One region of the Streptomyces sp. RLA123 genome, then DNA from elsewhere that is predicted to be linked to it. Evidence: riboswitches for the same ligand, from Rfam matches in the RefSeq annotation. Region 1 holds a riboswitch; the other holds the start of a gene.

Region 1 (4,190 bases):
CCTCGCGGATGAAGCGCTCCACGAAGCCGGGCTCGGCCGCCAGCGCCGGGTGCATCACCTTCAGCGCGAGCACACGGTCCAGACGGGTGTCCAGCGCTCGGTAGACCGTCGCCATCCCGCCGACCGCGATCCGGGCTTCCACCCGGTAGCGGCCGTCGAGCGTGCGCCCGACCAGCGGGTCTTGAAGGGTCATATCCACAAACGTGCAGTTTACGGTGTTCGCCTTACCCGCTTGGGCTAACACGGCAACGTTGTGCCGCGGTCGTGCGGTACCGACACGAAACCGTGACGCGGTGCACCGGTCGCCCGCCGGACCACCGCACGTCACCCAGGGTGCGCCGGGCGCGGTGCCTCAGGCGCCGAAGGCCGGCCGCTCCGGGTCGAAGGCGGCGACGCCCTCGGACGGCGAGGAGGCCAGGGCGTGCCGTCGCCGCGGGATGCGGCCCGCACGGTGGGCGAGCCGGCCGGCCTCCACGGCGTGGCGCATGGCCTCGGCCATCAGCACCGGCTCCTGGGCCCGGGTGACCGCGGAGGCGAGCATGACGGCGGCGCACCCCAGCTCCATCGCGAAGGCGGCGTCGGACGCCGTGCCCGCACCCGCGTCGAGGATCACCGGCACGGCGGCCCGCTCCACGATCAGCTCGAAGTTGTGCGGGTTGCGGATGCCGAGGCCGGAGCCGATGGGAGAGCCCAGCGGCATGACCGCGGCGCAGCCGAGGTCCTCCAGCCGGCGGGCCAGCACCGGGTCGTCGCTGGTGTACGGCAGCACCGTGAAGCCGTCGTCGACCAGGGTCTCGGCCGCGTCCAGGAGCTCGACCGGATCGGGCAGCAGCGTGCGCTCGTCCGCGATCACCTCCAGCTTCACCCAGTCCGTGCCCAGCGCCTCCCGGGCCAGCCGGGCGGTGAGGACGGCCTCGCCCGCGGTCCGGCAGCCGGCGGTGTTGGGCAGGACGCGGACGCCTTGGCGGGCCAGCACCGACAGCACGGAGCCCTTGACCGTGGGATCGAGCCGCCGCATGGCGACCGTGGTGAGCTCGGTGCCGGAGGCGAGCAGCGCCTGCTCCAGCACCTCCAGGCTCGGCGCGCCCCCGGTCCCCATGATCAGACGGGAGCCGAAGGCCGTTCCGGCGATGGTCAGCGGGTCGTCGGCCATGTGCGGTCAGCCTCCCTGTACTGCGGTGAGGACCTCGACGCGGTCGCCGTCGCTCAGCGCGGTGGCGGGCCACTGCCCGCGCGGCACCACGGTCTCGTTGAGCGCGGCGGCGACACCGGAGGCGGCGGTGGTCAGCCCGGCGACCAGCCGGTCGAGGGTGAGACCGGGCGTCACCTCGTGCGGCTCGCCGTTGACGGAGACGGTCATCGCGGTCATACGTACTGCTCCTGGGGTGTGAAACGGCCGGGGGAGAAGGGGCGGGCCACCTCGGGCGGTTCCCCGCCCGTCAGCACCTCGGCCATCACGTCGCCGGTGAGCGGGGTGAGCAGCACGCCGTTGCGGTGGTGGCCGGTGGCCACGAGCAGGCCCTCCAGGGCGCTGCGGCCCAGCATCGGGGCGTTGTCGGGGGAGCCGGGCCGCAGTCCCGCGACCGTCTCCACCAGGGGCAGTTCCGTGAGGCCCGGCACCAGCTCGTGGGCGTCGCGCAGCAGCTCGTACACGCCGCCGGCCGTCACCGTGGTGTCCCAGCCCATCTCCTCGCTGGTGGCCCCGACGACCAGTTCGCCGTTCTCCCGCGGCACGAGGTAGACGTGCGCGCCGCGCACCACCGCCCGGACCGTGCGGGACAGGAAGGGCGCGTACGCCGCGGGCACCCGCAGCCGCAGGACCTGGCCCTTCACCGGGCGTACGGGTGGCAGCAGGCGCTCCGGCAGCCCGCCGATCAGGCCGCTGCGGCTCCCGGCGGCCAGCACGGTCTGCCCCGCGGCCAGCGCCGTTCCGTCGTCGAGCACGACGCCGCGCGCCCGGTCGCCGGCGACGTCCACGCCGGTCACCGCGGCGCGGCGGAACACCACCCCGGACAGTTCACAGGCCCGCAGCAGCGCCGCCACCAGCCGCCGCGGGTCGACCTGGTGGTCGCCGTCGACGCGCAGGCCGCCGCGCACGCCGGGCGCGAGCATCGGCTCCAGCCGACGGCACTCCCGGCCGCTCAGCCACTCCGCACGGAGCCCCAAGGAGGTCTGGAACGCGTGCAGTTCGCGCAGCTCGGCCCGGTCGTCGACGTCCAGGGCGACGGCGAGGGTGCCGCACGCCCGGTAGCCGAGGTCCAGGCCCGTGGTCTCCTCCAGCTCGGCCGCGAACGCCGGATAGCGGCGGATCGCGGCGAGGTTCAGGTCGAGCAGGGCCTGCTCGCCGTACTGCAGTTCGGTGACGGGGGCCAGCATCCCGGCTGCCACGAGGGCGGCGCCGCCGCCCGGATCGGGATCGGCGACGACCGTGCGCAATCCGCGCTGGGCCGCCCTCCAGGCGGTGACCAGTCCGATGATCCCGCCACCGATGACGACGACGTCGGACCTGTCATGACCTCGCACGATGTACCGCTCCTCCCTTCGCCGGCATGACCCGGATCAGGTTCGTACGGTCGGCGGCCGGCCAGCCGCCCTCTCAGCCCGGTGCGCCGGGCTCCCGCGAGTGCTTCGACCGCCACTTTAGTACGCACTCCTGGGAGCGAGTAGGGCGCCGCTACCGGGGCGCGCGCCGCGCGGCGTTACGGTGATCGCGTGACCAGCAGCAGCGAGCAGCGAGCCGTCGTCGTCGGGGCCGGGATGGCCGGGGTGCAGACCGCCGTGTCCCTGCGCGAGCAGGGGTGGGGCGGCACGATCACGCTGATCGGCGCGGAGCGGCATCCGCCCTACGACCGGCCCCCGCTGTCCAAGGGCGTCCTCTTCGGCGCCGACGAGGGTCCGGGCGCGCTGCTGGACGTGGACTTCGGCGGTATCGGCGTCGAGCTGCTCCTCGGCCGGCACGCGAGCGCGCTGCGCGCGGAGGAGCGCCGACTGCTCACGGACGCGGGCCCGGTGGAGTACGACAAGCTCGTCCTGGCCAGCGGCGCCGAACCGGTCACGCTGCCCGGCAGCGAGGGTGTGCCCGGCGTGCACGTACTGCGCACCCTGGACGACGCCGCCCGGCTGCGGCCCGTCCTGGAGGCGCGGAACACGGTCGTCGTGGTCGGCGCGGGCTGGATCGGCGCCGAGTTCGCCACCGCCGCCCGGCACGCGGGCTGTGCCGTGACCGTCGTCGAGGCCGCCGACCGGCCCCTGGCGGGTGTGCTGCCCGAGCGGATCGCCGACCGGATGCGCGGCTGGTACGCGGAGGCGGACGTCGCACTGCGCACGGGCGCCTCCGTCGCCGCGGTCGAGCCCGGCCTCGTGCGGCTCGCCGACGGCAGCGTGATCGCCGCGGAGGCCGTCGTCGTCGGCATCGGGGCCCGGCCGGCGACGGGATGGCTGGCCGGCTCCGGGGTCGACCTCGGCCCGGACCGGGCGGTACTCGCCGACGACCGGCTGCGCACCTCCGTGCCCGACGTGTACGCCGTCGGGGACTGCGCCTCCTTCCCCTCCGCCCGCTACGGGGAGCGGCTGCTCATCCATCACTGGGACAACGCGGTCCAGGGACCCCGCACCGCGGCCGCCAACATTCTGGGCGGCGACGAGGTCTACGACCCCGTCCCGTACTTCTGGTCCGAGCAGTTCGGGCGCTTCGTCCAGTACGCGGGACACCACGTCGACTCCGACGAGATGCTGCTGCGGGGCGACCCGGAGGGCCTCGCCTGGTCCGTGCTGTGGCTGCGCGGCGATGTGCTCGTCGCCCTGTTCGCGGTGGGCCGTCCGCGCGACCTGGCACAGGCCCGCAAGCTCATCGCCCGGGATGCCCGTCTCGACCGGACCCTGGTGGCCGACCCCGCGGTGCAGCTCCGGGCCGCCGTCCTGTGACGCTCCGGACGCGGCCGGACGGCCGGTCGGCCCGCCGTCGGCAGCACCTTCCGGAGCGCCCCGCGTGCCCCTGGTGGACGCCACGAGTACCGCGGTACGGGTCCGGGATGGCACGCTTGTCCTGTGACCGAGATCGACGCAAAGATTGATGCCCTCGTACCCTCCTGGCTGAACGTCCCCGACATCGCCGAGCAGCTCGACGTGGAGGTGACCCGGGTCCGCCAGCTGATCAAGGAAGGACAGCTCATCGCGGTGCGCCGCGGGGA
Region 2 (4,190 bases), 1.9 Mb from region 1:
GACGAGGCCGTGATGAACTTCTTCCGCACCGCCACCACCAACCTCCTGAGGGCGGCTGCGGAGGCCGGTGTCACCCACTACGTCGCACTCTCCATCGTCGGTACGGACCGGCTCCCGGAGAACGGCTACTTCCGTGCCAAGCTGGCCCAGGAGGAGCTGATCAAGGCGTCGGGCCTCCCGTACTCCGTCGTCCACGCCACGCAGTTCTTCGAGTTCATGAACGGCATCGCGGACTCGGCGACCGAAGGTGACACGGTGCGCGTCGCTCCCGTCAAGTTCCAGCCCATCCACTCCGACGACGTGGCCGCCGCCGTCGCCCGCACAGCGGCCGGCACCCCCCTCGACGGCATGGTGGAGATCGCCGGCCCCGACACGTTCCGGTTCGACGAGCTGGTCCGCGACGTGCTTACCGCCCAGAACGACCCCCGCAAGGTCGTCGCGGACCCGCACGCCCCGTACTTCGGGTCCGAGCTGGAGGATGCCTCGCTCGTGCCCGGTGCCGGCGCGCAGCTCGCCGAGACCCGGTTCGCCGACTGGTTCGCGCAGCAGAAGTGACGTTCACGGATGGCCCCTGCCCGCCGGGAGGCAGGGGCCACCGGCATCTGGGCCGCGGCTTCACCCCGCGGCACGTGCGCGTCCCCACCGGCAGGCCCGGGCGGTGTGCCGACGGGGCGCCCACGGCACGATGGCCCCGGACCCGGCCCGCCCTGCCCGGGAACCTCGTGGAATGGCGTATTTCCGGCAGGGGTCCGCACGACGCGCTGAGCGGCGTCTACCTGATCGACCCCCTCAGGACCACGATCGGTTTCTCCGTCCGGCGCGCGATGATCGCGAACCTGCGCGGAAGGTTCACCGATTTCGAGGGGCTCCTCGCGCTCGACGGACGCCGTCCCCACCGGTCGAGGGCCTACATGAGCGTGCAGACCGGCAGCCTGAGCACGGGCATGCGCGAGCGGGACGCGCAGCTCACCGGCCCCGACTACCTCGACTCCGCGATGTTCCCCCTCATGGCGTTCCGGTCCACCGGCATCGTGCACCTCGGTGAGGACCGGTTCCGTATGTCCGGCAGCCTGCGGATCAAGGACGTCGTCCTGCCCCTGCACATCGACCTCGCATCCGGCAGGGTCGGCAGGGACGCCTACGGGACGCACCGCGTCGGCTTCCAGGGGACGGCGACGCTGCGGCGTTCCGACTGGGGACTCAACCGGAACACGTCACTGGGCGCGCGGGACCTGCTGATCGGCGACACGGTCACGCTGACCCTCGGCATCTGCGCGGTGCGACCCGAGCTGCCGGACGCCCTTTGACGAGGATCGCGGCCGCCCGCCGTGCCGGCCTGCCGCTGCGATGTGACGGCATACGACCGCTTTGACCGTTGGCCCTTCTGTTGTCATGCCCTCCTATCAACGCGCTGAGCAGCGTGATCGGGTTAGTCTGTCCGTCGTACCGGACACGGGGTGCCCCATCCAGGGCTGAGATCACACCCGTCGAACCTGAACCAGTTCGCACTGGCGGAGGGATGTCTTCCATGCCTTTGACGCATGTTCCCGGCGGTCTGCCCGCCGACAGCCGGCAGACCGTCTTCGACGGACGCATGCCGGCGGCCGCCGGCGATCTCCGCATCGAAGCGCACGGCATACGGCCGGTCCCCGAGAGCAACCGCTACGGCGGCCCGGGACGCCTGTTCACCGTGTGGTTCGCACCCAATCTCACGATGACCGGTGTGTTCACCGGCACCATCGGCATAGCCCTCGGCCTGGACTTCGCCACCGCGCTCGCCGCCGTCGTGCTCGGCACCGTGATCGGCGCGGTACCCACGGCCTACCTGGGCACCTGGGGCAGCCGGACCGGTGCGGGCCAGCTGCCGCTGGCCCGGCTCGCCTTCGGCCGGGCCGTCGCGCTGCCCGGCATCCTGCAGTGGCTGTCCTCGGTCGCCTGGGACGCGCTGATCGGGCTCTTCGGCGGTGACGCGCTGGCCCGGCTGTGCGGCCTGCCGTTCTGGCTCGGGGTCCTGGTCATGATGCTCGGGCAGGGCGCTCTCGGCGTCCTGGGCTACGAGGCCATCCACCGGCTCCAGATCGTCATGACCTTCGTGCTCGCCGCCGCGTTCGCGCTGATCGCCTGGAAGCTGCTCGACGGCGTCCACCCGGCTGCCACCGGCTCCGCCCACGGTGCGGACCGGGGCGGCGCGTTCGTCCTGACCAGCACCATCGCGCTGAGTCTGGCCCTGTCCTGGGCTCCGTACGCCAGTGACTTCAGCCGCTACCTGCCACGCGCCACCTCCCGCCCGCGCATGTTCTGGTACACCGTGACCGGCTTGGTGGTGTCCTTCGTGGCCGTCCAGGCCCTCGGGCTGTGGGGCGCGTCCGTCCTGACCGACCAGACCGCCGCGGGCGTGGCCGAACTGCTGGGCGGTGGACCGCTGGGCGCGTTCGGACTGCTCGCCGTGGCCCTGGCGGCCCTGTGCAGCAACGCCATGAACGACTACAGCGGATCCCTGGCCCTCCAGACCGTCGGAGTGCGCGTTCCGCGCCCCGTGGCGGCCGCTTTCGCCGCCGCCCTCGGTTTCCCCCTGGTGCTGTGGATGCACGCCGCGGACACCACCGCCCGCTTCCAGAACGTGCTGCTGTTCGTCGGCTACTGGATTCCCGGGTTCGTGGCAATCGTCATCGTCGACTGGCTGGCCCGGGCACGGGCACGGGAAGGCGCCGACATCGACCTCGCCGCCGAGACCGACCGTCCGCAGCCGGGCCTGCCGGCCGTGCTCGCGTTCGCCGCCGCCTTCGCCGCGGCCGTGCCGTTCATGGACACCAGCCTGTACGTCGGCCCGGTGGCGGAGTCCCTGCACGGCGCGGACCTCTCGTATTACGTGGCGTTCCTCGTGGCCCTCGCGGTGTACGCGCCGCTGCGGCTGCGCCACCGCCCGAAACGCTGAGCCGCCCGCTCGCCCGCGCCCCCTCACGAGCCGGCGCCCGAAGCGGCCGCCGACCGCGTACGCGCCATCGTCCGTCCCCCCAAGGAGCGACACCCCATGCCGCCGACTTCCGCCGCCGATCACATCGCCTTCGCCGCGCAGGCACTGACGCGTGTACGGGCCCACTCCCCGCTGGTCCATTGCCTGACCAACTCGGTGGTGACGGGGTTCACCGCCAACGTCCTGCTGGCGCTGGGCGCTTCGCCCGCCATGGTCGACATTCCCGGGGAGGCCGGTCCGTTCGCCGGGATCGCCTCGGGCGTCCTGGTCAACCTGGGCACCCCGCACGCCGAGCAGCGGTCCGCCATGGTCGAGGCCGCGCAGGCGGCCGTAGCGGCCGGCACTCCGTGGGTGCTCGACCCGGTGGCCGTCGGCGCGCTGCCGGTGCGCACCGCGCTGGCGCGAGAGCTCCTGGAACTGCGGCCGACGGTCGTACGCGGCAACGCCTCGGAGATCATCGCGCTCGCGGGAGCGGGTGGCGGCGGCCGTGGGGTGGACTCCTCCGACGGCGTCGAGGCCGCGGAGGAAGCGGCGCGGCGCCTGGCCGGTGCGACCGGCGGCGTGGTCGCCGTCTCCGGGCCCGTGGACCTCATCACCGACGGCGGGCGCACGGTCCGTATCGCCAACGGTGACGCCTTGCTGACCCGCGTGACGGGTGGTGGCTGTGCGCTGGGCGCCGTAATGGCGGCCTTCGCGGCGGTGGACGAGGACCGGTTCGCCTCGACGGTGGCCGCCGTGACCGCGTACACGGTCGCCGCCGAGCCGGCCGCGAAGGCGGCCTCCGGGCCCGGCAGCTTCGCCGTGGCCTTCCTGGACGCGCTCGCCGCGCTCCGGGAATCGGACATCACCGAGCGGGCGGCGCTGTCGTGACACCGGCCCCGGTCGATCTGTCGGTCTACCTGGTCACGGACGCGGCCCAGTGCGGGTCCCGGGGCCGCGGCGTGGCCGGGACCGTCGCCGCGGCGGTGGCGGGGGGCGTCACCGCGGTGCAGATCCGTGAGAAGCACGCGGACGGCGGGGACTTCCTGCGGACGGTCACAGAGGTGGCCGCGGTCCTCCCGGAGCACGTGGCGTTGATCGTCAACGACCGGGTGGATGTGTTCCTGGCCGCTCGCTCCGCCGGTGTGCGTGTGTCGGGCGTCCACATCGGCCAGTCGGATCTGCCTCCTGCCGCGGTCCGCGAACTGATCGGGGAGCACGCGGTTCTGGGCCTCAG

The links. A riboswitch is a leader RNA that binds a small molecule or an ion and turns the genes downstream of it on or off. The one in region 1 is predicted to bind thiamine pyrophosphate.
Region 2: linked by a shared signal. The riboswitch ahead of RV983_RS35350 (purine-cytosine permease family protein) and the one ahead of thiO (glycine oxidase ThiO) in region 1 are both predicted to bind thiamine pyrophosphate.

The regions. Positions count from the first base shown of each region.
Region 1 is NZ_JBWDOR010000003.1:5,802,950-5,807,139, forward strand. It holds gene pknB (Stk1 family PASTA domain-containing Ser/Thr kinase) at 1-193, opposite strand, end outside; gene RV983_RS26485 (thiazole synthase) at 353-1,153, opposite strand; gene thiS (sulfur carrier protein ThiS) at 1,160-1,360, opposite strand; gene thiO (glycine oxidase ThiO) at 1,366-2,523, opposite strand; TPP riboswitch at 2,519-2,631, opposite strand; gene RV983_RS26500 (NAD(P)/FAD-dependent oxidoreductase) at 2,713-3,924, shown strand; gene RV983_RS26505 (Rv2175c family DNA-binding protein) at 4,048-4,190, shown strand, end outside.
Region 2 is NZ_JBWDOR010000003.1:7,728,044-7,732,233, reverse strand. It holds gene RV983_RS35360 (SDR family oxidoreductase) at 1-555, shown strand, start outside; gene RV983_RS35355 (YceI family protein) at 723-1,307, shown strand; TPP riboswitch at 1,444-1,537, shown strand; gene RV983_RS35350 (purine-cytosine permease family protein) at 1,529-2,935, shown strand; gene thiM (hydroxyethylthiazole kinase) at 3,032-3,844, shown strand; gene thiE (thiamine phosphate synthase) at 3,841-4,190, shown strand, end outside.